3 regions of the Pseudarthrobacter quantipunctorum genome follow, and region 2 is predicted to be linked to each of the others. Evidence: riboswitches for the same ligand, from Rfam matches in the RefSeq annotation. Region 2 holds a riboswitch; each other region holds the start of a gene.
What was found. A riboswitch is a leader RNA that binds a small molecule or an ion and turns the genes downstream of it on or off. The one in region 2 is predicted to bind cyclic di-AMP.
Positions count from the first base shown of each region.

Region 1: linked by a shared signal. The riboswitch ahead of WHH00_RS14795 (C40 family peptidase) and the one ahead of WHH00_RS08310 (LysM peptidoglycan-binding domain-containing protein) in region 2 are both predicted to bind cyclic di-AMP.
Region 3: linked by a shared signal. The riboswitch ahead of WHH00_RS15360 (hypothetical protein) and the one ahead of WHH00_RS08310 (LysM peptidoglycan-binding domain-containing protein) in region 2 are both predicted to bind cyclic di-AMP.

Region 1 covers NZ_CP148033.1:3,263,469-3,265,724, forward strand. Annotated here, with positions in the region: gene WHH00_RS14790 (NlpC/P60 family protein) at 1-198, opposite strand, end outside; gene WHH00_RS14795 (C40 family peptidase) at 357-1,052, opposite strand; cyclic di-AMP (ydaO/yuaA leader) riboswitch at 1,123-1,296, opposite strand; gene WHH00_RS14800 (M23 family metallopeptidase) at 1,433-2,256, opposite strand, start outside.
Region 2 covers NZ_CP148033.1:1,802,789-1,805,044, forward strand. Annotated here, with positions in the region: gene WHH00_RS08310 (LysM peptidoglycan-binding domain-containing protein) at 1-838, opposite strand, end outside; cyclic di-AMP (ydaO/yuaA leader) riboswitch at 842-1,043, opposite strand; gene WHH00_RS08315 (dienelactone hydrolase family protein) at 1,318-2,256, shown strand, end outside.
Region 3 covers NZ_CP148033.1:3,394,260-3,396,515, reverse strand. Annotated here, with positions in the region: gene WHH00_RS15365 (glyoxalase superfamily protein) at 1-196, shown strand, start outside; gene WHH00_RS15360 (hypothetical protein) at 193-906, opposite strand; cyclic di-AMP (ydaO/yuaA leader) riboswitch at 912-1,073, opposite strand; gene WHH00_RS15355 (ATP-binding protein) at 1,170-2,256, opposite strand, start outside.

The DNA.
Region 1 (2,256 bases), 1.5 Mb from region 2:
GGCGGAGTCGCGCTGGACGCTGGAGTCAGCTGCGTTTGCAGCGATGCCGCTGGTCAGCACCAGGCCGGAAGCGGCGGCGATAACCGCTGCCTGGCGGCCCATGCCACCGGCGTTGCCGCCAACAGCCTTGGCAATAACAGCGATTGAGTTGGTCTTGGTGACTTCGGCGCGATGCCGTGCGGTGGCACGAGTAGTCATCAGTTCTCTCTTTCGTTTTCCTCAGGCCGTTGTGGGCACCAAGGGTCTGGGCGTGCCGGCATCTTGGGGGTACGCCGGCAGGCCCCGAACGGGGATGTGGTGTGTGTGGAAAGCGTGATGGAGCAAAGAAATAGCTCTTGGGCCCGAAGGCCCAAGAACTATTTGTTGATCGTGAAGAAGGCGGAGCTTCCGGTGGCGGCTACCGAGTGGAGGAGCGTGCCCTGGGAGGGGTTGAGCGCGCTAATCATCATGCCGTTGCCCACGTAGATGCCCACGTGCGCGCCACCGTTCTGCATGACCAGGTCGCCCGGCTGCGGAGTGGAGGTGGGCGTCATTGCCGTCCAGGCGTTGACGCGCGGGATGCTGATGCCGGCCTGGGCGTAGACCCACTGGGTGAATCCGGAGCAATCCCAGCCGTTGGGAGTGGTGCCTCCCCAGACGTAGGGACGGCCGATGCCGGTGTATGCGAGTGCGGCAATGCCGGAGGTGGAGGCCGAGGAAACCGTCTCGGCCAGCTTCTCCGCTGCAGCTTCGGGAGCCGTTGCGGTGGAGGCCGTCCGGGTAGCGGCGGCAGCGCGGTCCTCGGAATCGGTGGACTGCGCCCGCACCGGGGCCGGCTTCGGTGCGGCGGTGGTCTTCACCACGGGGCGCTCGAAGGAGACGGTGGCGGTGGGTGCTGCAGTCACTGCCAGGGCGGACTGGGCCGACCCGGACTCGGTGGAAGCGGAAACGCCGGCGGTGGTGTCCGCGGCGTTGGCAGGCAGGCCCATGCTGAGGATGAGACCGGAAGCAGCTGCGATAACCGCAGCCTGGCGACCTACTGTCCCGGCATTGGCACTAACAGCCTTGGACACGGTGTCCAAGGGGTTGGTACGAACCGTTTGCGCACGGTGGCGCGCAGAATGATGGCGTGAAGACACGAAGGTAGCCTCTCCCAATGCCTGCGAGGTGAGCTGTCGGATTCGGATGGGAGTCACCCGGCCGCGCGTCTTCCAAGGAAGCTTTGCGACTTAACCCCAAGGCCTTCGCTTAAGCAAAGACCAAAATTGGTTCCCCCGCCCCTGCCAGACGATGAAATGCGAACGGACCTTGAGCGGTGGCAGAGCTAGGCAATCCGCACAAGAGCGTCAACTTCGGAAAAGTTGACGCGAGTTAGACGGTACAGCAGTTTTCGTTGAATGTCACATTCAGGTCACGGCGGGTCACGATGATTCGATAGCAAACCATCATTTGACTAGAGCCAGCCCGTGGGATCGACGACTTCACCGTTGACCTGGACCTCGAAGTGGAGGTGGCAGCCGGTGGAAGCGCCCGTGGTTCCGCTGAGGGCCAGGACATCGCCCCGGGAGACCGTCTGGCCCTCGGTGACGCTGAAGGACGAGAGGTGGTTGTACGTGGTTTCCAGGCCGTTGCCGTGGTCCACGACAACGCGGTTTCCACCGCCGTACTGGTGCCAGCCCACGAACGTCACGGTGCCGGTGGCAGCCGCCAGGACCGAGGTGCCGCACTGGGCCACGTAGTCCTGGCCGCGGTGGAAGTCACCGGCGCCGCCGGTGATGGGGCTGACCCGGTAACCGAACGGGGAGGCTGTGGAGAGCGCGGCCAGCGGGGCCCCGAGGCTTCCGGCCGAGGCTGCACGGGACACCGAACCTGCGGACTGGGCGCTGAGCAACTGCTTCAGCTTGCCATCAGGGTCCGCTTGGGTCACCACGGCAGAGCGGCTGAAGTCGATCTGGGCGCCGGCCTCGGCGGATACCTGCGGCTGCGGGGTAACTGCTGACGCTGCCACCGGAGTAACGCCGCTTGCGTTGTCGGTTGCCATGACGGGGCTTGTTGCCGGAACGGTGACGGTCAACACCAGGCCGGTGGCGGCAAGTGCGATTCCCGCCTTCTGGCCGATCCCGCTGGCGGCGGCGAATTCGGTGATCTGCCGGAAGGGTCCTCGACGGCGGCGCGCATCACGGTGCGGATCGCGGGGGCGTTCCGTGGTGACGACCTCGACAACGCGCGGCGTTGAAACGGGAGACGCCGCGCGGCGGCGCCCCTTGGGGGTCTCTA
Region 2 (2,256 bases):
CGAAGGAAGCGCCGCTGAGCCAGCTGATGGAGTGAACTGCGGTCTGGTTGCCGTTCACGCCGCCGCTGACAACCTGGCCGTCGCCGGCGTAAACGCCAACGTGGCCGGCGGTGATCACCAGGTCGCCGGGGGCGGGGGTGCCCACGGTGGTGCCGTACTGGTAGAACTGGCCGGGGGCAAGGTCGCCGACGGACTTGCCGACCGTGCGCAGGGCCTTCTCCACCATCGCGGTGCAGTCCTGGATCTGGCCCACCTGGCCGTAGGCGTTGGCCAGGATGGCTGCTCCGGCGCCGCTGCCGGTGGCTGCAACCGGTGCGGACGCGTAGGACATGTTCATGCCGGTGTTCGCCGGGGTGGTAACAGCAGCGGTCTGGACCGGTGCCGGTGCTGCAGCAGGTGCAACGTAGGCCGGTGCAACGTAGGGCGCAGCCGGAGCGGAACCGGCGGCAGGAATCTGGATCTGGTCGCCCGGGTAGATGATGGTGGAAACCGAGAGCCCGTTGGCTGACAGGACGTCATTCAGGCTGACACCGTGGAGCGACGCAATGGCACCAAGGGTGTCGCCCGATACAACCGTGTGGGTGGTGCCGGCTGCTGCGGCGGGGGCTGCGGCTGCCGGAGCAGGGGCGGCGTAAGCCTGGACGCTAGCGGTCTCGGTGGTGTCCGGACCGTTCACACCGGCGTGGGCCGGGGCGCCGACGCCGAAGGCAATGCCGGAGGCTGCTGCCACGGCGAGAGCCGGACGGCCCAGGGACTTGGCCGAAACAGACAGTCCTTCGATCACGATGGAGCGGGCCGGGGTTGCACGGTGACGGGCAGTGATGGAATTTTTTGACACAGTTGATCGCCTCTCCCATGCCTGCGGGGTGAGCTGTCGGGTTCGGGTTGGAGATACCCGGCCGGCAACACCTCCGAATGGAACGGACGCGCTATCGACTTAACCCCAAGGCCTTCAAAAGGCCGCGGAAACTTGGTTCCCCCGTCCCTGCCAGCTGGAAAGCGTTGGTTCCCGGGTCAGTGGCAGGGCTCGGCATTCTGACGGGGAATGTCCCGTCTGGGAGGGACACCTGAAGACCATAACCCGACTTACCACCCATTGTCACATTTAGATAACATGCGAGGCGCGGCTCTCGATTACGCAATCAACTGGATTTCCCAGTGCCACGGCGGTCCAGCCCGGACGGGCAGGCGCGCCGATTTTTTGGGACGTGTTATTTATCACAAAGACGTTAAGGTGGGACCGAGCCCGCCCGGCGACCTTGTTCTTCACGTGCCCGGGGGAGGAGTATGTTCGGCACCCCACGAGGAGGCATTGTGATGCAGCTTGGCAAGTATGAGAGATACCTGATTGAGGAATTCTTCGACGATTACAAGTCCGGCGCGCTGAGCCAGCGCACCTTTACCCGGCGGGTTGCCTTCATTACCGGCAGCATGGCGGCAGCGTCGGCGGCGATGCTGCTGGTGGGCTGTACCCCCAGCGAGGTGCCGCGGAGCACCGATCCCATGCCCACCCCGGAACCGTCCCCTACGTCCGCTGCCGGGACCCTCGGGACTGCGGGATCGGGTGCGGTCCCCGGGGCAAAGAGCCCGCTCTCCGTTCCGGAGGGGGCGCCAGGATTGACGACGGCGTCCGTCCAGTTTCCGTCCGGCGGCGCCTCCGTCAGTGCCTACCTGGCCAGGCCGGAGCGGGACGGTCGCAGTCCTGCCGTGCTGATCTGCCACGAGAACCGCGGACTGACGCCCCACATCGAAGACGTGGCCCGCCGCTTCGCGAAGGAGGGGTACGCCGCCCTCGCGCTTGACCTGCTCAGCCGTGAAGGCGGGACGGCCGGAATGGACCGCGACGCCGTACCCGGTGCCCTCACCCAGGCCGGCGCCCAGCGGCACGTGGCCGACTTCGCAGCAGCCCTGGAGTATCTCCAGGCCCAGGACTTTGTGGATGGCGGACGCATCGCCATGACCGGCTATTGCTTCGGTGGCGGCATCACCTGGCAGGCGGCAGCGGAACTGGACGGGCTGAAAGCCACCGCGGCGTTTTACGGGCCCGCCCCGGACCTGGCCAAAGTGCCGGACATCAAGGCAGCCGTTTTCGGCGTCTACGCTGAACTGGACCAGCGCATCACTGGCCCTATGCCTGCACTCAAGGATGCGCTGGCAGCCTCCGGCGTTGTCCACCAGCTCACGGTCTACCCCGGCGTGGACCATGCCTTCCACAACGACACCGGCGACCGCTACAACGAAGCCCAGGCCACGGCC
Region 3 (2,256 bases), 1.6 Mb from region 2:
CCTGCAGCTTGTGGTCTCTGACATCCAGGCTGCGCACCGGCAGCTCAAGGCCAACGGGGTGGACGTCAGTGACGTGGACGTGCAGGACTGGGGCCACTTTGTGTACTTCGCCGATCCTGACGGCAACCGCTGGGCGGTCCAGTACATCCCCGGCAGGGACGTACCGGACCGCCAGGGCGAAGCCGCTTCTGTTTAGTACCAGTTGTTGGCGTAGTGGAAGTTCAGTGCTCCACACGGGGACTGGTAGCGCTCCTGGATGTAGTTCAGGCCCCAGTTGATCTGCGTACGGTAATTGGTGAGGTAGTCGGCGCCGGCGCTGGCCATCTTCTCGGCCGGCAGGGACTGCACAATGCCGTAGGCGCCGCTGCTCGGGTTGGTGGCCGTGGTGGTCCAGTCTGATTCCTTGGTCCACAGGGTCTGCAGGCACTGCATCTGGTCAGGGGCCCAGCCGTAGGAGGCCAACTGGCCGGCAGCGTAGGCCTGGGCACCCGCGGGGTCGTTGACGGCGGCGACCGGTGCCGGCTCGGGAGCGGGGGCAGGTGCCGGCGCGGGTTCAGGCTCCGGGGCGGGTGCCGGTGCGGGCTCAGCGGCGGGAGCCGGGGCCGGCTCGGCCGCCTGCGGGACAACGTTGATGGGCTCTGCTGCAGGCGCCGGAGCAGGGTTTTCCTGGATTTCGCTCTTCTCGATGCTCAGCTTCGACTGGGCCTCAACGGCCTGCGTTTCTGTGGCTTGAACCTGCACTGCGGTGTCGGTGGCCTGGCCTGCTGCCCCAACGCCGACAAGGAGGGCGCAGGACGTTGCGAGGATGGCGGCGCGCTGGCCGAAGGAAGGAATTTTGCCTGGCGTGCGCGGTGCACGGGCGTCGTGGCCTGGTTTCGGGCGTGCTTTAGTAAGGAACTTAGACATGATGGATCGCCTCTCACACCTGCGGAGTTAGCTGTCGGGTTCGGATGAGGGCATCCGGCCACACGGAAAATCACGCAGTGGCTTAACCCCAAGGGCAATTGCGTGCCCGGGACTTCTGGGTCCCCCGCCTCTGCCTATGCTCAAGCGGAATCCGGGAAGCGGCAGAGCTTGGCGTCATCCGGATATGCGGCCCGAACGGGAACCGCACCCAATCGACGGTACAGGAGTTGAGGCCTTAAGTCACATTTTGGTAACAGGGATCACTACGACGGCGCGCCGCCTTGCGGCATCCGCTGCGGGAGGGGGAGTTGCAGGGCAAACTGGGTGCGGCCAGGCTGTGATGTCACCGTGACCTTGCCCCCATGGGCCTCGACAATGGATTCGACGATTGAGAGGCCCAGGCCGCTGGTTCCTTCAGCGGCAGGTGCGCCCGGTCCGCCGGCGGTGCCTGCCCGGGCCGCGTCTGCGCGGGCGAACCGCGCGAAAACCTGGTCCAGGAACTCGGGTGGAATGCCGCCGCCGTCGTCCGTTACCGTCACCACCGCGGCGCCCTCCGCCGTCTTCCCGACCCCGGTGACCACCGTGGTTCCCGGCGGTGTGTGCTTGCGGGCGTTGGACAGCAGGTTCATCAGCACCTGCCGCAGCTGGGACGGGTCGCCGTTCACCACGACTGGTTCGTCGGGAAGCTCCAGCCGCCAGGTATGGCCGGGCGCCATGACCTTTTCGTCGCTGACGCCTTCCACCACCAGCTGGTTCAGGTCCACCTCGCTGAGCTTCAAGGGCTGGCCCTCATCAAGGCGCGCCAGCAGCAGCAGGTCCTCCACCAGAGCGGTCATCCGCTGGGACTGGCTTTGAACCCTCGCCAGCGACTTCTCCCCGTCCGGAGTGAAGTTTTCCGTCATCCGCATCAGTTCGGTGTACCCGCGGATGGCGGTCAGCGGCGTGCGGAGCTCATGGGAAGCGTCGGCCACAAACTGCCGGACCTTGGTTTCACTCTTCTGCCGCGCCTGCAGCGCGTTGGCCACGTTGTCCAGCATGAGGTTCAGGGCATGGCCCACGCTTCCAACCTCCGTACCGGGATTGGAGTTCGACGGCGGCACGCGCACGGCAAGCGCCACCTCGCCGGCATCCAAGGGCAGCCTGGAGACGCGGGTGGCAACCTCGGAAAGCTGCTCGAGGGGTTTCATGGTGCGGCGGATCAGGACAGTTCCCACCAATCCGACAAGCAGCAGGCCGCCCAGGGAGACGAAGACGAAGGTCCACACCAGGGACGCCAGCGTACTATCCTTGGCGGCCAGGGGGAGTCCTGTTACCAGGACGTCACCAAAGCTGGTCTTGACGGCGAGCAGC